Regions from separate parts of the Sphingobium sp. RS1 genome, predicted to be linked through region 1. Evidence: predicted binding sites of a transcription regulator. Region 1 holds the regulator's gene; each other region holds the start of a gene.
The links. Region 1 encodes LexA, which represses DNA repair genes until DNA is damaged. Its sites were predicted from a motif close to GTTCCNCNCTTGTTCT; they were not measured.
Positions count from the first base shown of each region.

Region 2: ACNHGR_RS03890 (PA0069 family radical SAM protein) is a predicted target of LexA. The motif match lies at 3,800-3,815, and genes of this name have one in related genera.
Region 3: uvrA (excinuclease ABC subunit UvrA) is a predicted target of LexA. The motif match lies at 1,443-1,458, and genes of this name have one in related genera.
Region 4: recA (recombinase RecA) is a predicted target of LexA. The motif match lies at 2,848-2,863, and genes of this name have one in related genera.

Region 1 is NZ_JBLZXE010000002.1:934,333-939,693, forward strand. It holds gene trpD (anthranilate phosphoribosyltransferase) at 1-210, shown strand, start outside; gene trpC (indole-3-glycerol phosphate synthase TrpC) at 207-998, shown strand; gene moaC (cyclic pyranopterin monophosphate synthase MoaC) at 995-1,468, shown strand; gene ACNHGR_RS06145 (molybdopterin molybdotransferase MoeA) at 1,465-2,643, shown strand; gene lexA (transcriptional repressor LexA) at 2,713-3,393, shown strand; gene ACNHGR_RS06155 (ComEC/Rec2 family competence protein) at 3,390-5,361, opposite strand, start outside.
Region 2 is NZ_JBLZXE010000002.1:461,363-466,723, reverse strand. It holds gene ACNHGR_RS03910 (electron transfer flavoprotein-ubiquinone oxidoreductase) at 1-355, opposite strand, end outside; gene ACNHGR_RS03905 (uracil-DNA glycosylase family protein) at 487-1,227, shown strand; gene ACNHGR_RS03900 (lytic transglycosylase domain-containing protein) at 1,224-3,005, shown strand; gene moaB (molybdenum cofactor biosynthesis protein B) at 3,005-3,532, shown strand; gene ACNHGR_RS03890 (PA0069 family radical SAM protein) at 3,824-4,891, shown strand; gene dnaE (DNA polymerase III subunit alpha) at 5,083-5,361, opposite strand, start outside.
Region 3 is NZ_JBLZXE010000002.1:1,547,231-1,552,591, forward strand. It holds gene ACNHGR_RS09105 (hypothetical protein) at 1-1,248, opposite strand, end outside; gene uvrA (excinuclease ABC subunit UvrA) at 1,465-4,383, shown strand; gene ACNHGR_RS09115 (hypothetical protein) at 4,554-5,036, shown strand; gene ACNHGR_RS09120 (hypothetical protein) at 5,279-5,361, shown strand, end outside.
Region 4 is NZ_JBLZXE010000002.1:2,268,913-2,274,273, reverse strand. It holds gene ACNHGR_RS12765 (hybrid sensor histidine kinase/response regulator) at 1-2,258, shown strand, start outside; gene ACNHGR_RS12760 (response regulator) at 2,457-2,813, shown strand; gene recA (recombinase RecA) at 2,937-4,010, shown strand; gene ACNHGR_RS12750 (transglutaminase-like domain-containing protein) at 4,368-5,162, shown strand; gene ACNHGR_RS12745 (hypothetical protein) at 5,202-5,361, shown strand, end outside.

The DNA of each region.
Region 1 (5,361 bases):
GGGGACGCCGCCCATAATGCCGCCGCCCTGCGCGCCCTGCTTCAGGGCGAGGTCGGCCCTTACCGTGACGCCGTGCTGCTCAACGCCGCTGCCGCCCTTGTCGTGGCCGACGCCGTATCCAACCTTCGCGAAGGCGTGGAGGAAGCCGCCGAAACCATCGACCGCGGCCTTGCCAACGCTCTGCTCAATTGCTGGATTGCCTACAAATGACGAACAAGCTGATCGAAATCTGCGACTTCAAACGTGAGGATGTCGTCCGCCGCAAGGCCGCGACCAGCATTGCCGCACTCCACGCCCGCGCCAGCGAGCAGACGCCGCCGCGCGGCTTCCGCAAGGCGCTGGACGATGCTGCCCGCTCCGGCTTCGGCCTGATCGCGGAAGTGAAGAAGGCCAGCCCCTCCAAGGGCCTGATCCGCGCCGATTTCGATCCGCCCGCCCATGCCCAGTCCTATGCTGCCGGCGGCGCGGCCTGCCTCTCGGTCCTCACCGACGAACCTTATTTTCAGGGTCATGACGATTATCTGATGGCCGCCCGTTCCGCCTGCGCGCTGCCGGTGCTGCGCAAGGATTTCCTGGTCGATCCTTGGCAGGTGCTGGAAAGCCGTTCGCTCGGCGCCGACGCGATCCTCATCATCGTCGCGGCGCTGGACGATGGCCAGATGCAGGAAATCGAGGACGCCGCGCTCGGTCTTGGCATGGATGCCCTGATCGAGGTGCATGACGAAGCCGAACTGGAACGCGCACTGAACCTTCGCTCGCGCTTGATCGGCGTCAATAATCGCGACCTGCGTGACTTTTCGGTCGATTTCGCCCGCACTTATGAATTGGTGGGCAAGGCGCCCGAAGGCTGCACCTTCGTCGCCGAAAGCGGCCTTGGCAGCCATGCCGACCTCACCGCCATGGCCGATCATGGCGTGCGCTGCTTCCTGGTCGGCGAAACGCTGATGCGGCAGGCCGATGTGGAGGCCGCCACCCGCAACCTGCTGACCGGGGCATGAGCAGCCTCACCCATCTGGACGAGGATGGCGCGGCACGCATGGTCGATGTCGGGGCGAAGGCAGTGACGGCGCGCGAAGCCGTCGCTTCCGGCCGCATCGACATGAGCGTTGAAGCCGCCAAGGCCATTGCCGATGGGCTGGTCAAGAAGGGTGACGTACTCGCGGTGGCACGGGTCGCGGGCATCATGGCAGCGAAGAAGACCGCCGACATCATCCCGCTCTGCCACCCGATCGCGCTCAGCGCCGTGACGGTCGATTTCGATCTGGATGCAGCCGGCGTTACCGTCACAGCTACTGCCCGCACTGCCGGCCAGACCGGGGTGGAGATGGAGGCGCTGACCGCCGCTTCCGTGGCGTTGCTCACCATTTATGACATGGCCAAGGCGCTGGACAAGGCGATGGTCATCGGCGCCGTCCAGTTGGAAGCCAAGACCGGCGGCAAGTCCGGCGACTGGCGCCGCGTCCCATGAGTTTGCTGCCGGTCGCAGAGGCGCAGGCCCGCCTGTTCGCGCTCGCCGACCGGCTGCCGGTGGAAACCGTGCCCATTGCTAATGCCGTCGGCCGCTGGCTGGCGCAGGATCTGACCGCGCTACGCGACCAGCCCTGGGCGGACCTGTCAGCGATGGACGGCTATGCCGTGCGCGCCACCGAAATGCCCGGTCCCTGGCGGGTCACCGCCGAAAGCGCGGCCGGCACCGGCATTCAGCCACCACTTGCCCCCGGCGAGGCCTGCCGCATCTTCACCGGCGCGCCCCTGCCGCCGGGCGCCGACACTATCCTGATCCAGGAAAATGCAATCCGCGACGGCGATCGGCTGACCGCCAGCGCCGATCCGCTGGCGCCCGGCCGCCATGTCCGCCCGGCCGCGTCAGACTTTGCGAAGGGCGCGATCCTGCTGGAGGCAGGCAGCCGCCTCGGCCCCGCACAAATCGCCCTTGCCGTGCTGGGCGGACATGGCGCCCTGCCGGTAGCCCATCGTCCCCGCATCGTCATACTCTCCACCGGCAATGAACTGGTCGCGCCGGGCGCGCCGACGCCGGCGGGCCTGCTGCCGTCCTCCAACGCGCCGATGCTCGCGGCGCTGCTCGCCGCCGTTCCATGCGATATCATCGACCTCGGCATCGTGCCGGACGATCTTGACGCGATGGTCGCCGCGCTGGAGCGCTGCAAGGATGCCGACATCATCGTCTCGACCGGCGGCGCGTCAGTGGGCGATCATGATCTCGTCCGCCCCGCCTTCATCCAGGCCGGAGGCACACTCGATTTCTGGAAGATCCGGATGCGCCCCGGCAAGCCGTTAATGGCCGGACGGCTGAGCGACAGCCTGTTCCTCGGCCTGCCCGGCAATCCCGTCTCCGCCTTCGTCACCGCGACGCTCTTCCTGCTCCCGCTCGTCCGCCACATCAGCGGCGCGCGCGATCCGCTGCCGCTGACGACCGAGGCGCAGTTGGCCTCAGCCCTGCCGCAAACCGGCGATCGCGACGATTATCTGCGAGCCTGGCGTGCGCCCGACGGCATCGTCTCCGTCACCTCGCAAGACAGCGCCGCCACCGCCGCCATGGCCCGCGCCGACTGCCTGATCCTGCGCCCGGCTGGATCGCCGCCAGCCGATCCGGGGACGCGGGTCACGATCGTGCCGCTCTGACACGCAGGACGCTTGACTAAGCCCGATCTGTTTCCTATGCGTTCCTCATACGTTCCACGGAGGACCGCGATGTTGACGCCCAAGCAGCAGGAATTGCTGAGCTTCATTCAGACCCGACTGGACGAGGGCGGCGTATCGCCTTCGTTCGAGGAAATGAAGGACGCGCTCGACCTGCGCTCCAAATCAGGCATCCATCGCCTTATCAATGCGCTGGAAGAGCGCGGCTTCATCCGCCGCCTGCCCAACCGCGCCCGCGCGCTGGAAGTGCTCAAGCTGCCCGACGCGATGCACCGTGCGCCTACGCCGATCGTTCCGCCCAAGCCCAAGCTGGTGACGTCCGCGCCGATCCTGCCGATCGCGGCCAATGACGTGATCGAAATCCCGATGCACGGCCGGATCGCAGCCGGTGTCCCGATTGAGGCGATGGAAGGGCAGACCATGCTCTCCGTGCCGGCCGCCCTGCTCGGCGCGGGCGACCATTATGCGCTGGAAGTGTCCGGCGATTCGATGATGGAAGCCGGTATCCTCGACGGCGACTTCGCCCTGATCCAGCGCACCGATGTCGCCCGCGAAGGGCAGATCGTCGTCGCCCTGATCGACGAAGCCGAAGCCACGCTCAAATATTTCCGCCGGGAAGGCAGCCGGGTACGGCTGGACCCGGCCAATAGCGCCTATGAGCCGCAAATCTATGACCCCCGGCAGGTCCGCATTCAGGGCAAGCTGGCCGGGCTGCTGCGTCGCTATAATTAAGGCGTCGCCCTTCTCGGCTGCCCCTCTTTTGGCCGGGGCCTTGGGCGACTGATCCAGGGATGGGCATCGCCGGGCCGATGGACGGTGTGAACTTCGCCCCGTTCCAAACCGATCGACAGACCGCCGGTCCGCGCCAGCAACCGGCGGTCGATCTTCATCCAGCGCGGGCGGCACCAGCGTGGCAGGCCGCGATCGCTGACCACGATATCCGCTGTGGCGCAATCCCGGGCAAAATCTTGCCGGCCAATCAACACATCGCTGCGTGTGAACAGCAGTCGCCAGTTGCGTCCTTTGCCGTCTTTTAGCCGGACAGCGCAGAGATCCACGGAACAGCGCGCCGCCGGCAAGTCGGCAATCGCCGCCAGTTCGCCATCATAGCCGGCACTTTCCGACAGCACGTCGCGCACATAATCGCCTGCTCGATCGCGCAATATCGCCATGCCCTTTTCCGTCCGCACCGCCACATGGCGACCGTCTCCAGTCACCAAGATATCCGGTGGCGACGCAGCAAAGGTCACTGCCACAGCCATCAGGACAGCAGGCAGGCCTAGCCAGCGCCAGCGCGTTCGCCACAGCAGGCTCCAGAGCAGGCCGATCATCGCGATACCGAACAGGCCCGCCCCCATGGTCGGCGCCAGCAGACTGGCCATCGGGCTGGCCGACACGCCATGAGCCAGCAACAGCAGCAGGTTCAGCGCCTGCTCGGTCAGCCACCAGGCCGGCGCACCCAGCCCGGCCACATCCAGCAGCAGCGCCAGCGCCTCCAGCGGCATGACGACAAAGGTGGTGAGCGGAATGGCGATCAGATTGGCGAAGGCGCCCAGCAGGCCGGCCTTGTGGAAATGGAACAGCGCGATCGGCATCAGGGTCAATTCGACAGCGATGCCCGTCGCCAGCATCACCGCCAGATTTCGGGCCAGCTTACGCGCCCACGTTTCGTCCCGTGCGGCGGCAAAAGCCCGAAAGCGCGGATGCTCCGCCAGTGCCACCAATGCTGTCACCGCCGCGAAGCTCATCTGGAAACTCGGCCCCGTCAGCGCCTCCGGCCATAGCAGCAGCACGATCAGCGCGCCTGTCGCCACCAGCCGCAGCGTCACTGCGTCCCGCCCCATCGCCAGTCCGCCCAGCACCAGCAGTGCCGCGACGCAGGACCGCACCGTCGGCACCTCCGCTCCGGTCAGCAAGGTATAGCCGATCCCGGCCAGCGCCCCGCCCGCCGCCGCGATCAGCATCAGCGGCCAGCCCAGCGCCGCCCGCTGACTTAGGGCCATGATCCGCATCATCAGGAAGATGACGGCGCCGATCAGCGCCGTCACATGCAGCCCGCTGATCGACAACAGATGCGCCAGACCACTGCGCCGCATCGCCTCTGCATCGGCTTCGGGAATGGCGCCCTGATCTCCGGTAGCGAGCGCTGCTGCTATTCCTTCCGCAGGGCCATCGACCTGCTGCAATATATGGCCGAACAATCTTGTCCTCAACGGCGGGCCGTTTGTCGACGGTTCCAGCGCCTCGACCGGTTTCAGCGCCTTGCCGGTAGCCCCTATTCCCTGGAAATAGGCGCGCGCGGCAAAATCATAGCCCCCCGGCACGCTCGGCGGCGCAGGCGGCATGAGTCGCACCCGAAAGCGTAGCCGCGCGCCTTCTCCCAACCCAGCCGGCACATCCACATCGGCAATATTGACCCGCACCACAGCTGGCAGATCCGGCGCATCGACCGGACGCAGCATGACCCGTACCATCGCCTGCGCCGGCACCGGTCGCACCGCCGTCACGTCGGCCGTCATCTGCACGAAGCGCGCCCGCGCCAGCGGCGGCTGCCCCAGCAATACTGCCTTGCCCCACACCAGCAGGCACCCCATGCAAGCCAATATTGCGCCCGCGACAAGCATTCTTCGCAATCGCCCGCCGTCCGGGAGCAACACCCCGATGCAAGACAGCGCCAGCGCCACGCAACAAAAGGCCAGC
Region 2 (5,361 bases), 470 kb from region 1:
CCAGCGATCCGGTATAGGTGCCCTTATTATGCATCCAGCCCGGCGTCATGATATGCGGCATGCTGATCTTGCCGTTCTTGGTGAGGAACCAGTGCTGGTTGTCGGTCACCGGCACATCGGCCAGCGAACAGCCCATGTCGCGCCACGCGGGCAGCAATTCATCCAGCGCCCTGGGATCGATCACCGCGCCCGACAGGATATGGGCGCCGATTTCCGACCCCTTCTCCAGCACGCACACCGCCACTTCCTGACCCGCATCATTGGCCAGCTGCTTCAACCGGATCGCCGCTGACAAGCCCGCAGGCCCCCCGCCGACAATCACGATGTCATACGGCATCGATTCCCGTTCGCTCATTCATCCCTCCATTCCGGCATCGGCGGGCTGCACCCCGTGTCATCCGATCGCCGCATTACTCCAACACTTTACCAGTCAAGGCGATGAAGCACCTTGACCCGATCGTCAACCTCTGGCCCTAGCTGATTGTGATGCGGGGTTTATTGCAGGATGATGCGGCAGTTTCCGCCGATGCCTATCTGGCATGGTGGCAACTGGCCGGGGTAGATGGCGCCGTAACGGAAGCGCCAGTCAACTGGCTGCGCCCCGCTCCCGCGCGGCCGACACCCGCGAACGAGGCTGTTTCGACCGCTTCCGTGGTAGAAAAGCCCCGAACCCTCGAATCGTTCCTTGCCTGGCTTGCTAGCGATCCGGCGCAGCCCGAACGGCGCTGGTCCGGCATACAGATCGCGCCGGTCGGCAAGGCGCAGGCCGCGCTGATGGTCGTGACCGACCTGCCCGATCCCGCCGATCTCTCCGAAGGGCGGCTCTTGGCCGATCGCGCCGGCCTTCTGTTCGACGCCATGCTGCGCGCCATCGGCCTCGACCGGGATGGTATCCATCTGGCCTCGCTCTTCACCGCCCGCCCACCCGGCGGCATGGTGGAGGCATCGGACCTTGCCATCGCCGCCACCCGCATGCGCACCCATGTCGCGCTGGCCCAGCCCCGCCGCCTGCTGCTGCTGGGCGATCGGACGATCCGTGCACTGCTTCCGACCGGCGACGACCCACACGCGCAGGCCCCCGCCAGCGGTTTACGCGACTTTAACCATGATGGCGGCAATGTGCCCGCCGTCGCCACATTCCATCCCCGGCTGCTGCTGTCCCAGCCCGCGGCCAAGGCGGAATGCTGGCGCACCCTGCAAAGCCTGATCGAGGAAGCCCGTCCGTGATTCGCGCCGCGACCCAAATATCCCGTCTTGCCCTGATTGCCATGGGCCTCGCCGCCGCGCTGCCCGCCACGGCTGAAACCACCCCGATCCTGCCGACCGCCCTCCCCGTCGAGGCTTCCCCGCTGCAACTGAGCGACGGCGACAAGGCGCGCTATCGCGCTATCTTCTCCGCCATCTCTGCCCAGCAATGGAATGATGCGAAGGCGATGATCGCCGCGCTCGACAGCCAGGATGCCGTCCGTCCGCTGGCCCTTTCCGAACTTTATCTGGCCAAGGGGTCGCCGCGCGTCGAACTGTTCGACCTGCTCGACCTGGTGAATAAGGCCGCCTGGCTGCCCAAGGCCGACCAGTTGTCCCGTCTGGCGCAGAAGCGCGGCGCGACCATCCTGCCCACTTTGCCGCAGATTCAGAAGATGGTCTGGCTGGGCGCGGCGCCCCGCCGCCAATATGTCGCCGCAGTGAAGACAGACGTCGCTGCGCAGGCGCTCGCCGGCCAGATTCAGAATTATGTGAAGAATGACGATCCGATCGGCGCCGAAGGGCTGCTGGCAACCGGCGAAGCAGGCCTCACCAATGAGGGGCTGACCGAAGTGCGCCAGCGCGTCGCCTGGGCTTATTATATCGAAAATGACGACACCAACGCCCGCCGCATGGCCGCGCGCGCGCTGGAAACCCGCACCGGCGGCGACTGGACCGTGCAGGCGCACTGGACCACCGGCCTCGCTGCCTGGCGCCAGAATGACTGCCGCACCGCCGCACCCGCCTTCGCCAATGTCGCCGCCTTGGCTGGCGACGCCGACATGCGCTCGGCCGGCGCCTATTGGGCCTCGCGCGCCTATATGGTCTGCGGCGAGGCGGAAAAGGTCGCCAATTATCTCAAGCAGGCGGCCCGTTCCGACGAAACCTTCTACGGCCTGCTCGCCCGCGAATCGCTTGGCCTGCCCTTGGGTGGCGCCCCGGTCGGCAGCCGCTTCGGCGCGCTGGAATGGAACAAGCTGAAAGGTAGCCCCAACGCCCGCGCCGCCATCGCCCTGTCCGCGATCGGCGACAATGGCCGGGCCGACGAACTCATCCGCTATCAGGCGAAGATCGGCGGCAGCGATCAATATGACGCGCTGCTCCGCCTCGCCAGCGCCTTGAACCTGCCCGCGACCCAGCTCTGGCTCGCCCATAATGGCCCGGCCGGCAAGCAGCCCGACAGCTTCGCCCGCTTCCCCGCGCCCGACTGGCGCCCGGACGGCGGCTGGCGCGTCGACCCCTCGCTCATCTACGCCCATACGCTCCAGGAATCCGGTTTCCGCGCCGATGTGGTCAGCAGCGCGGGCGCGCGCGGCCTGATGCAGGTGCGTCCCGGCACGGCGGGCGACGTCGGCCTCGCCAACGCATCGCAACTGTTCGTGCCGTCGACCAACATGGAATATGGTCAGCGCTACCTCGAATCCCTGCGCGACATGAGCGCGACGGGCGGCCTCCTGCCCAAGGTCATGGCCGCCTATAATGCCGGCCCGCTGCCGGTCGATCGCTGGAACACGCAGGTCCATGACAAGGGCGATCCGCTGCTCTTCATGGAATCGCTGCCCTATTATGAAACCCGCGCCTATGTGAACATCGTCATGCGCAACTACTGGATGTACCAGATCCAGGCGAAGGGCAGCGCCGATTGCCTGACCGGCATGGCGCAGGGGATGTGGCCGACCTTCCCCAATGCCAAGGGCGTGAAGCTGGTCCGCCTCAGCAAGGCCGACGGTCGCGGCAGCATGGGCGGCGGCTCCGACTGATGCCGATTGACGAGAGCCGGACCTTCATCCCGGTTCGCATCGCCGTGCTGACCATATCCGACACGCGCGGCCTGGCCGAGGATCGCTCCGGCGACGCGCTGGTCGAGCGGCTGGAGCATGCAGGCCATATCCTCGCCGCCCGCTATATCGAGCGGGACGACAAATCCGCCATCGTCGCCCGGCTCCACGCCTGGATAGACGACCCGCAAATCGACGTCATCCTCACCACCGGTGGCACCGGCGTCACCGGCCGCGACGTCACGCCCGAAGCGCTGGCGCAGGTGCAAGACAAGGAAATCCCCGGTTTCGGCGAACTGTTCCGCTGGCTGAGCTACCAGAGCATCGGCACCTCAACCATCCAGTCCCGCGCCACCGCCTGCGTCGCGCGCGGCACCTATATCTTCGCGCTGCCCGGCTCGACCGGTGCGGTGAAGGACGCGTGGGACGGCATCCTCGTCACCCAGTTGGACAGCCGTTTCCGCCCCTGCAACTTCGTGGAACTCATGCCCCGCCTGACGGAACGTTAGGGCGGGATGACATATGTCGGCATCGTCATTGCGAGCGGAGCGAAGCAATCCATGGCGCACCACAGTGGATTGCTTCGCTCCGCTCGCAATGACGGAATGGGTCAATGTGAAGTCATCTGGCTCTAGGGTCCGCAGCAACACCGCGATCCGTTCACGCTCGGCCTGCCCAAGCCTCGCTCTTGCCTATGACATTTTCATTAGTTAGCTAACTAAGTAAAACGATATAGCGATTTACCTGTCTGACTCGCTGTCTCACTTTGACATTTTGTTCCCAATATGTTCTCATGCTTCATGGCTATCGAGAAAGGCAGAGGCGCAACGCTGAACGGCGACAGCCGCCGCTTCAACCTGCCCCAGCGGGAAGCGGACGGCGACTGGCTCGATGCGCTCACCGACATTGACGGCCCGCTCGCCCGTACCCGGACACAGGTCACGGTCGAACATCCCCGCACCATCATCACCCGCAACGCCAGCCCCGACATCGGCTTCAGCCAGTCGATCAACGCCTATCGTGGCTGCGAACATGGCTGCATCTACTGCTTCGCCCGGCCCAGCCATGCCTATCACGACCTGTCGCCGGGGCTGGACTTCGAAACGAAGCTCTTCGCCAAGCCCGACGCCGCAAAGCTGCTCCGCGCCGAACTGTCGAAGAAGACCTACGCCGTCGCGCCGATTGCGATGGGGACCAATACCGATCCCTATCAGCCGATCGAGAAGGACTGGCGCATCACCCGCTCCATATTGGAGATCATGGTCGAAACCCGCCATCCGACCTACATCACCACCAAGTCCGACCGCATATTGCGCGACATCGACCTGCTGGCCGATCTGGCACGGGACGGGCTGGTCGCCGTGGTCCTCTCCGTCACCAGCCTCGACCCCGCGGTTGCGCGTACATTGGAACCCCGCGCGCCGCATCCGTTGCGCCGGGTGGACGCGATCCGCCAACTGGCCGAGGCCGGCGTCCCCGTCACCGCCAGCATATCTCCCATCATCCCGGCCATCACCGATCATGAAATCGAAGCGCTGGTCGCCCGCGTCGCTGCGGCCGGGGCCCGCGAAGTCACCTATATCCCCGTCCGCCTGCCGCACGAGGTCGCCCCGCTCTTCCGCGCCTGGCTGGAGGCCCATTATCCCGACCGCGCCGGCAAGGTGATGGCCATCATCCGCGACCTGCGCGGCGGGCGCGACAATGATCCGGACTTCGGCACGCGCATGCGAGGGCAAGGCGTCTGGGCCGACCTCATCCGCACCCGCTTCAGCAAGGCCCGCAAGCGGGCAGGCCTTGGCGCCGAACGCCTGACCCTGCGCACCGACCTGTTCCGTCCGCCCGAAGGCGCGCAGATGCGGTTATTTTAGACTGGGATGGATGGTTAGGGGACATAAGCCCCTCCCTTTCAAGGGAGGGGTTGGGGTGGGTGCGAGCAAAGCGAGCTTCGAACCTATCGACGGCAGAGCGCCGCTGCGCGGCGTACCCACCCCCGGCCCCTCCCTTGAAAGGGAGGGGAGAAAGAGTGTCCGCATCTGGCCGCCATCTGCCGCTAGCCCCCTCACCCCGCCAGTCGCATCGCCGACCGCCGCATCTTGGTGCGGTATCCATCCGCCTTCACGTCCATCCGTTCGAAGCGATGCACCGTCAGCCCGCGGATCGTGGCGATCGCGTCGACCTGATCCGCACCTAAACTATAATGGTCGCCCAGAAACAGCTTCGCGGCTTGCCCGTTGCCCACCGGCGCGCGCAGGAATATCTCGCTGCGGCCGCCACCGGCGCCAGCCAGCAACGCCGCCAGCGCGTCGATCGCCTCGGTCGTTTCCACATCGACCACCAG
Region 3 (5,361 bases), 610 kb from region 1:
AATATTGTTGGCGTAAGTCCGCGCACGACCCACCACATCTTCCCAATCTCGCGTCAGATCACGAACCAATATGTCACCGCGCAACTCCTTGGTGGATGCCTGCAACACGGTATCGATCGCGGTAAGCGTCTTATTATCCGCTGAAGCACTGCTTTCGATCGCCGCCCGCAGGTCAGTTAACCGACGATTGACATAGGCCGCTTCCTGCGCACCCGCACCATGATTGACGATATTCACCGTGAAATATGTATCATCGGAAAATGGCCGCAGACCGGTTGCCGAACCAGCCTGGTCAAACTGCGTTACAAACAACTGCCCGCTATTATGGTCCAGTTCCAGATTGCGCCAGATGTGATCGACATTCCTTTTGTGCAGGCGGCGCAACACATATCGCCCCTCCTCAAAAGGCGCGGAATTATAGGAAATTTGTGCGCTCGATGGATCGAGTACAAAGCGATACTCAAATACGACGTCATCCTGGTTGCTCTCCAGCAGGCTTTTCCCCAGGTTCAGCAGGATATTGGCGGCGCCGCCGGTCGGTAATGCGCCGCTCGTCTGGCCAAGGCTCGCAAGGCTGCTCAGGAGCCCCTTCATTTCCTCACTGACCCGGTCCAGTTCCAGCACGATGATCTGTATGCCGACCGGTCTGCCGCCATAGGTTGTCGGTCCTGCGATCGGAATATTGCTGAAATTCAGGCCTTGGCCATTTTCAACGTCAGGACTGTAATAGATAACGCGCGCGGAATTCAGGCTCTGCGCATCCAGATCTACAAAGGCATTTTCCTGCGCTGATGCATCGGCAGGCTTTTCAGCAGTATCGGCGGTGGTGGCTGCAGCGTCTTTGGGCTGAAACTCGAATGCGCGGGCCAAAACCACGATCTCCGCCTGGGAACGAAAGGGATTTTTCCCCGCCATCAGTTTCCCGGGCGTGAAGGGAAGTTCTGAGACATATTTCATATATCCATAATCCAGCCTGATCGAATAGACTTCATCGGGCCTGATCCCCGGCTTGCGGGACACATTTTTTCGGAAAAGCTTGACGCCCAAAAGCGGCTTACAATGGTTGTTCCCGGCATCGCCGATCGTTTTCGGCATACAGTCCGCTGGATATTCGGCCACCCTCTTCGCAACATCTACCGGATCTTCAGCCCGACGATAGTCGATATAACCTGTTTCGAGCGAAGCGCAGGCACTCAACGCCATCAGAGCAAAAATAGACGAAAATTTACAATTGACCAAATCCTTCATTTCCGCCCCCTTCAGAAATCAATTATGACATAATACTTATTTTATCGGTATCTTTACAGATAATTTTGGTTCCAATCGGATAAGATGGCCAGAACCCGCAATCATGCTGCTTTGATCATCACGCAGCCTGCCCCTGCCGTCTTCACACCCTCGATCTTTACGATATGGGTTGGATAGCCTTGCCCCGCCCCTTTCGAACAAATATAGAACGACCGCATGAGTCTGACCCACATCTCCGTGCGCGGCGCGCGTGAACACAACCTCAAGGGCGTGGATGTCGATCTGCCCCGCAACAGCCTTGTCGTCATCACCGGCCTGTCCGGTTCGGGGAAAAGCTCGCTCGCCTTCGACACCATCTATGCCGAAGGGCAGCGCCGCTATGTGGAGAGCCTCTCCGCCTATGCCCGCCAGTTCCTTGAGATGATGCAGAAGCCCGATGTCGAGCATATCGAGGGCCTCTCCCCCGCCATCTCCATCGAGCAGAAGACCACCAGCCGCAACCCGCGCTCCACCGTCGCCACGGTCACGGAAATCTACGACTATATGCGCCTGCTCTGGGCGCGCGTCGGCATCCCCTACAGCCCCGCCACCGGCCTCCCCATCAGCGCGCAGACCGTCAGCCAGATGGTCGACCGCGTCGCGACCCTGCCCGAAGGCACCCGCTTCTACCTGCTCGCCCCCGTGGTGCGCGGGCGGAAGGGCGAATATCGCAAGGAACTGGCCGAATGGCAGAAGGCGGGTTACACCCGCGTCCGCATCGACGGCGAAATGATGCTGATCGAGGACGCCCCCGCCCTCGACAAGAAATACAAGCATGACATCGAAGTCGTGGTCGACCGCCTCGCCGTGGACGCCGACATGGCCACCCGCCTCGCCGACAGTTTCGAGCAGGCGCTCAAACTTGCCGACGGCCTCGCCTATGTCGACCTGGCCGAAGGCGTCGTCCCCGGCCGCGAAAATGAAGTTCAGTCCACCGACAAGAAGATGAAGGGCGCGGGCATCCCCCTGAACCGCATCGTCTTCTCGGAGAAATTCGCCTGCCCGGTCAGCGGCTTCACCATCCCCGACATCGAACCGCGCCTCTTCTCCTTCAACGCCCCCTTGGGCGCCTGCCCCGCCTGCGACGGCCTTGGCGAACGGCAGGAATTCGACCCCGACCTCGTCGTCCCCAACGAAGCGCTCTCGATCAAGAAGGGCGCCGTCGTCCCCTGGGCCAAGTCCAACCCGCCCAGCCCCTATTATATGCAGGTGCTCGGCTCCCTCGCGAAGGAGTTCGGCTTCAGCCTCGAAACCCCGTGGACCGACCTGCCGGGCGAAGTGAAGCTCATCATCCTCCACGGCACCGGCGGCAAGCCCGTCACCCTGCGTTTCCAGGACGGCAAGAAAAGCTACGAAGTCAAGAAAGCGTTCGAGGGCGTCATCGGCAACCTCAATCGCCGCCTGCTCCAGACCGACAGCGCCTGGATGCGCGAGGAACTGGCCAAGTACCAGACCGCCATGCCCTGCGAAACCTGCAACGGCGCCCGCCTGAAACCCGAAGCGCTGGCCGTGAAGATCGCGGGCGAGGATATCTCCGTCTCCACCCGCCGCTCGGTGGTGGACGCGCTCGCCTTCTTCACCACCCTGCCCGATCATCTGAACGACCAGCAGAGCCAAATCGCCAAGGCCATCCTCAAGGAAATCGTGGAACGCCTCGGCTTCCTCAACAATGTCGGCCTCGATTACCTCAACCTCGACCGCACCAGCGGCACGCTGTCGGGCGGCGAAAGCCAGCGCATCCGCCTCGCCAGCCAGATCGGCAGCGGCCTCTCCGGCGTCCTCTACGTCCTCGACGAACCCTCGATCGGGCTTCATCAGCGCGACAATGACCGCCTGCTCGTCACCCTCAAGCGCCTGCGCGACCTCGGCAACAGCGTCATCGTTGTGGAGCATGACGAGGATGCGATCCGCGCCGCCGACTATATTGTCGACATGGGGCCGGGCGCGGGCGTCCATGGCGGCACCATCGTCGCGCAGGGCACGCTGCCCGAACTGCTGAAGAACAAGGACAGCCTCACCGCCGACTATCTCAACGGCACCCGCCGCATCGAAGTCCCGGCCAAGCGCCGCAAGGGCAACGGCAAGAAGCTGACCGTCCACAATGCCCGCGCCAACAATCTGACCGGCGTGACCGCATCGATCCCGCTCGGCACCTTCACCTGCATCACCGGCGTCAGCGGATCGGGCAAGTCCAGCTTCACCATCGACACCCTCTACGCCGCGTCCGCCCGCGCGCTGAACGGCGCCCGCATCGTTGCCGGCCCGCATGACAAGATCACCGGCCTCGAACATTGCGACAAGGTGATCGACATCGACCAGTCGCCCATCGGCCGCACCCCGCGTTCCAACCCGGCCACCTATACCGGCGCCTTCACCAACATCCGCGACTGGTTCGCGGGCCTCCCCGAAGCGCAGGCCCGCGGCTACAAGCCCGGCCGCTTTTCGTTCAACGTCAAGGGCGGCCGCTGCGAAGCCTGTCAGGGCGACGGCGTGCTCAAGATCGAGATGCACTTCCTCCCCGACGTCTATGTGACCTGCGACGTCTGCCACGGCGCGCGCTATAATCGCGAAACGCTGGAGGTGAAGTTCAAGGGGATGAGCATCGCCGACGTCCTCGACATGACGGTCGAGGATGCAGTCGAATTCTTCAAGGCCGTGCCGCCCATCCGCGACAAGATGGCGATGCTCGCCGAAGTCGGCCTTGGCTATATCAAGGTCGGCCAGCAGGCCACGACCCTGTCCGGCGGCGAAGCCCAGCGCGTCAAACTCGCCAAGGAACTCTCCCGCCGCGCCACCGGCCAGACGCTGTACATATTGGACGAACCCACCACCGGCCTGCATTTCGAAGACGTCCGCAAACTATTGGAAGTCCTCCACGCGCTGGTCGAACAGGGCAACAGCGTGGTCGTGATCGAACATAATCTGGATGTCATCAAGACCGCCGACTGGATCATCGACATGGGACCGGAAGGCGGCGTGAAGGGCGGCGAAGTCGTCGCGGAAGGCACGCCGGAAAAGGTCGTGAAGGAGAAGCGCAGCTTTACCGGGCGCTATCTGGCGCCGTTGCTGGGACTGGAGGCTGTTGCGGCGGAATGATCGGTGAAACTTGTACCCGATATTAAACAATCGAATTTCCAGTCATTTTCACATCAAACGACAACGGAAAAACCGCAGAAAACTTAAGGTCAGCAGGCAATGGAGTCCAAAAGTCTCTACCAAACAACGAGCCGCTTGCATAAAAACTCCGCCTCCGATATGCGTATGGAATGGCGACAACGCTCAGGGACTTTATTGCGCAGCGCGAAGCTGAAATTAGGGACCAGCAAAAGGCCCTAAAAGCGGAATTGCGTGATCTTCAAATCGCAAAAAATGCTCTTGAATCTCAAAGTGGCTCAGAGAGTTCAAAAGCGCAGGGCACTACTTTGACCATTAAGGAGATGGCTCGCGAAGTCCTTTCTCATCAACCCAATGGGCTTAATTCAAGCGGCATTCTTGACGGTATTAAGAAGACGTTTGGCCGCGATGTTGAACGAACAAGTCTTTCGCCTCAATTGAGTCGATTGAAAGATGACGGTGAACTCGCACTTGATGGAGATGTTTGGTTTAGCGCTGACCATTATGCTTCAGCCCAAAGACAGTATCTCACACATCCTGTCGAAAACCCTTTTGATTCTCATCCTGTAGACCACGGCTTTGGCAACAACACATCGGTTCCATGGGACATAGATGATTCTGAGGTGCCATTTTGAGCGCACCTAAAAAGATTGAGCCGTCGCACGGAAAATCCGAGGACGGCTCAAAAATCGGGAAGGACTGCAATCCTTCCCTTTCCATCAACCCCCAAACCCCATTCGGCTAAGAAAGGAAGGTGCAAGCGTGACGGCGATATTACGAACCTAGCCGGTTGAACCGGCAGGCTCTGCGAAGCGCGAGCTTCACAGAGCCATGATCCTATTCGAATCTGAAGATTTCGTCAATTAAGGAGCATATCATGGCTAAGCGCAGCGCATGGCATTCGGCGAAGGCCGGGGTTCATCACAACGACACTAACTGCAACACCGGAAATAATATTGA
Region 4 (5,361 bases), 1.3 Mb from region 1:
CCGCCGCCTTGCTGACCTGGTACCAGCATCTCTATCCGCCCCAGATATCGGATCGCGAAGCCACGCCCGACTGGACCGTCGCGCGCGCCGCCGCCGATGCCTCCAGCATGGCGATCGCCGTCACCGACCGGGCCGGTCGCCTCGTCTGCGCCAGCGACCTGTTCGGCGAATGGTTCCCCGGCTATCCGACCCCGCCCGCCGTCACCGCCGACGAAGCGCTGGCCGACACGCTGGCCAAAGCCGCCCGCGCCGCCTGGCGCGATGGCGAGGCAAAGGTGGAGGGCTTCACCCAGGGCGCCCTGCGCCTCGATATCGACATCGCCCGCACCGGCCGGTCGGAAGATTATCTGCTCTGGCGCTTCACCCCGGTGCGGCAGCCGAGCGCGCTGGACGACGTCAACCGCTTCCTGACCGGGGAAGCAGGACGGCAATTGGGCGAAGCGGGCATCATGGCGGTGATGATCGGCGGCGAAGGCCGCATCCGCGCCGCCAATGGCGCCTTCCTGCTGCGCGCCGCCGGGCGCATCGACGCCAATATCAGCGGCCGCGATTTCGCCGCCCATATGCGGGTGGATGACAAGGGCCGGCTGTTCCTGGCGCGCGAGGAGCAGGGCGGCCTGCCGCTGCGCCTGCTCCAGGTGCCCTTGAAGCGCGCCGCCCAGCCCAACGGAGCGCAGGCATCGATGCAGGACGGGCCGATGCTGCTCCTGCTGATCGACGAGCCTTCGGGCGGCGGCGGCACCTCGGCGCTCTCCTATATCGAAACCCTTCTGTCGCTGCTGCCCTTCGGCCTTGCCATGGCGGACCGGGACGGCCGCGTCCTCTTCCTCAACCACGCCTTTGCGCGAGTTGCGGGTCTGCGTGATGGCGAAAAGCCCAGCTATCCCGGCGACCTTGTCGTGCGGGAGGATCAGGCGGCCGTTGCCGACGCGGTGCGGCGCTTCGCCGTCGGCCCGCAAATGTCGGGCGACATCGCCGTGCGCATGCGCGACAATCCCGATGATCCGATCGCGCTGTCGCTGGCCGGTGTGCGCGGCCTTGGCGAGGCGGCGGTGCTGCTCAGCCTCAAGGACAATAGCGAGGAATCCAACCTCAAGCGGCAGGTGGCGCAGGCGACCAAGATGCAGGCGATCGGCCAGCTCGCCGGTGGCGTCGCGCATGACTTCAACAATATCCTGACCGCGATCATCGGCCATTGCGACCTGATGCTGATGCGCCATACGCCCGGCGACAGCGACTATGACGATATCCAGCAGGTGAAGTCGAACAGCAATCGCGCTGCGGGCCTCACCCGCCAGCTGCTCGCCTTCTCCCGCCAGCAGACCTTGCGCCCGCAAATCCTGCAACTGCCCGATATCGTGGCGGACGTCTCCACGCTGCTCAAACGCCTGCTCGGCGAAAATGTGAAACTGGACGTCACCCATGGCCGTAATCTGGGCGCGATCCGGGCCGATCCGGGCCAGCTGGAACAGGTGATCGTCAACCTCGCGGTCAATGCTCGCGACGCCATGCCCGAAGGCGGCACCGTCAATATCCAGACCTATGCCGTTCCCGCCATCAAGGTGCGGGAAATGCGCCAGCAGATATTGCCTGCCGGCGATTATACCGCGCTGCGCGTGTCCGACACGGGCCTTGGCATCCCGCCGGACATCCTTGCGAAGATATTCGAACCTTTCTTCACTACCAAGGAACTGGGCAAGGGCACCGGCCTTGGCCTCTCCACCGTCTATGGCATCGTGAAGCAGTCGGGCGGCTATATCTTCGCCGAATCCGAACTGGGCCGGGGTGCCAGCTTCGTCATCTACCTGCCGGTCCATAGCGGCGCCGATATCGAACAGCCCGCCGCGCCCAAGGCATCGGCTCCGCGCGCCGAAACCTGGGGCACCGGCACGGTGCTGCTGGTGGAGGATGAGGATATGGTCCGCGCCGTCGCCGAACGGGCGCTGACCCGGCAAGGCTATAAGGTGCTGACCGCCAATGACGGCGAACAGGGGCTGGAAGTGCTGGGTGGCGCGGAAAAGATCGACCTGCTGATTTCCGACGTGGTCATGCCCAATATGGATGGCCCGGCCATGGTGGCGCAGGCCCGTCGCACCCATCCTGACCTGCCGGTCCTGTTCATGTCGGGTTATGCGGAGGAGCAACTGCGCAAGTCGATCGACATCGCCAATGTCGCCTTCCTGCCCAAGCCCTTCTCCGTCAACCAGTTGGCCGAAGCTGCCCGCGACGCGCTGGCCAGCGCGTCGGCGGCGGAATAGCCCTGCGCTGGATCAAGGTGAATATGCTGGGCAATGCCCCCGCGATGCGGTAGCGAATCGGCTGCATAAGAGCGTTTTCTAAGCAGATGGAATCATCGGCTGACTCGAGAAAACGCGGTAAACAAGAATCTGGAGCATCCGCGCCCATGTAATCGAGGCGGATGCTCTAACGGGCCAGAAGAACAGGGGCACAGCAGCATGTCGGACGCCAAGAGCATATTGATCGTCGAGGATGAGGCGATGATCGGCATGATGCTGGAGGATTATCTCGACGCGCTGGGCTATCGGCTGCATGGGCTGGCGGCATCGGTCGATGAAGCCTGTGCCATGGCCAGCAAAGGCGGCTTCGACGCGGCGCTGGTCGACTGCAACTTGCAGGGTGAAAAAAGCTGGCCCGTCGCCGATATCCTCGCCCAGCAGGACATTCCCTTCATTTTCGCGACCGGTGGCATGGCTGACGATCTCCCCTCCACGCATGCCGACCGGCCGACGCTCGCCAAGCCCTTCACCATCGGGGCCGTCGAACGCGCTCTGGGCAAGGTTCTGGGCAGTTAAGAACGGCGCAGCGGGAACCGGATAGGAAATTTCCGTTCCCCTCTTGTTCTTGTGGAACAAACAGGATACATCATCGGTCAGACGCACGGAGCCCATGCGTTCCGCTTGACAGAGGACTGGCCGATGACTGCACTGCTCTCACTCATCGATTCCAAGAAGACGGGAAACATGGACAGACAGAAAGCATTGGACGCGGCGCTCGCACAGATCGACCGCGCCTTCGGCAAGGGCAGCGCGATGAAGCTCGGCAGCCGGGAAAAGATCGAGATTGAAGCGATCTCGACCGGCTCCATCGGCCTCGACATCGCGCTCGGCATCGGTGGCCTGCCCAAGGGGCGGATCATCGAAATCTATGGTCCCGAAAGCTCGGGCAAGACCACGCTGACGCTGCACGCCATTGCCGAAGCGCAGAAGGCCGGCGGCACCGCTGCCTTCGTGGATGCCGAACATGCGCTCGACCCGGCCTATGCCAAGAAGCTGGGCGTCGACATTGACGAACTGATCGTGTCGCAGCCGGACACCGGCGAGCAGGCGCTGGAAATCGTCGATACGCTGGTCCGCTCCAACGCCATCGATATTCTTGTGATCGACTCGGTCGCCGCGCTGGTGCCGCGTGCCGAAATCGAAGGCGAGATGGGCGACAGCCATGTCGGCCTCCAGGCTCGCCTCATGTCGCAGGCGCTGCGCAAGCTGACTGGTTCGATCGCGCGCTCCAAATGCATGGTAATCTTCATCAACCAGGTGCGCATGAAGATCGGCGTGATGTACGGTAACCCCGAAACCACGACCGGCGGCAACGCCCTCAAATTCTACGCCTCGGTTCGTCTCGACATTCGTCGTACCGGCCAGATCAAGGATCGCGACGATATCGTCGGCAACGCGACCCGCGTGAAGGTGGTGAAAAACAAGGTTGCCCCGCCGTTCAAGCAGGTGGAATTCGACATCATGTATGGCGAAGGCATCTCCAAGATCGGTGAAATGCTCGACATCGGCGTGAAGGCCGGCCTCGTTGAAAAATCGGGCGCCTGGTTCTCCTACGACTCGATCCGCATCGGGCAGGGGCGGGAAAACGCGAAGACCTATCTGCGCGAACATCCCGAACTGGCGGACAAGCTGGAACAGGCGATCCGCGGCAAGACCGACGAAGTCGCCGAAGGGATGATGACCGGACCCGATGCGGAGGATGATGGCGAATAAGCCCTGACGGTGCGCCCGGCCGGATCAGCCGGATCGTACCCCATGGCCTCCGCCCGCCTTGCGCATCACGCACTGAAAAGGCCCGCCGCGTCTCCCACGCAGCGGGCCTTTTACCGTCGATGGTGGGGAGGGGGGGACTTTTCGATAGGATCGTCGCTGCGTAACGAAATGTCGGAATCCACGGGAAATGTGCGAAGTTAAGCGCGTCCGTTCCTGTTGTTGATGTCTCTCCGGCCTCATCGGGCGCCCTGCTTTCTCCCTCATGCCAAATCTGTTCTGGCAATCCCCTTGCAGGCCTTCGATGCTGCCTTGGGCGCGCCGATTCGACCCGCCCTCCTCTTGTACCGGACCCATGTCATGCGCGTCGCGATCGAAGCGATACTCGACTATCAATTTGCCGAACCCACCGACGTCCTCCTTGCGGTCGAGGCGGCGGCGCTCCCCGATCAGCGGGTGGTGGAACAGTCGCACATCATCGACAATGCCGGGCCGCTCACCAACAAGGTCGGCGGTAGCGGCATCGGACGCCGCACCTGGACCCGCAGCGGTACCGGCCGGATGGTCAGCAGCTATCGGGCAACGGTCGATGTGGAACGGGCCCCGGTCGATATCGCCAGCCTCGCCCGCAGCCCGCTGCCCAGCCTGCCGGAGGATGTCCTCCCCTTCATCTGGCCCAGCCGCTATTGCGAGGCGGATCGCTTCGTCAGCTTCGTCTGCGGCCATTTCCCCGATCTGGATGGCGGCGCGCTGGTACAGGCGCTGGTCGACTGGGTGCATGCCAATCTCGTCTATGTGCCCGGCAGCTCCAACATCACCACCACCGCGGCCGACACCTTCGTCGCCCAGCAGGGCGTTTGCCGCGACTATGCCCATCTGACCGCCGCCCTCATCCGCTCGCGCGACATTCCTGCCCGACTGGTATCGGTCTATGCCCTCGATCTCGATCCGCCAGACTTCCACGCAGTCGTCGAGGTCTGGCTCGACGGTGCCTGGCATCTGGTTGATGCGACCGGCCTCGCGCCGGTGGAAACCATGGTCCGCATCGCCGTCGGCCGCGACGCCACCGATATCGCCTTCATGACCATCTTCGGCGGCGCGACCATGAACGCCCAGTCGATCAGCGTCACGCGCGTCGCCGACGACCTGGCATAACGGCTGGTTGCCGATGCGCGACTATGCTTGGTTGGCATCATGGAAATGCTCGAAAACCTGTTCCGCCACTATGCCGCACAATGCGATGCGCGCTGGTGGATCGGTCCTCGGCCGGGCGGCCCGGTACATGACATCCCCCGCGCTATCGCCGCCCATATCGGCTATCCCACCGCCCGCCGCGACCCCTTCGTACCGCCCG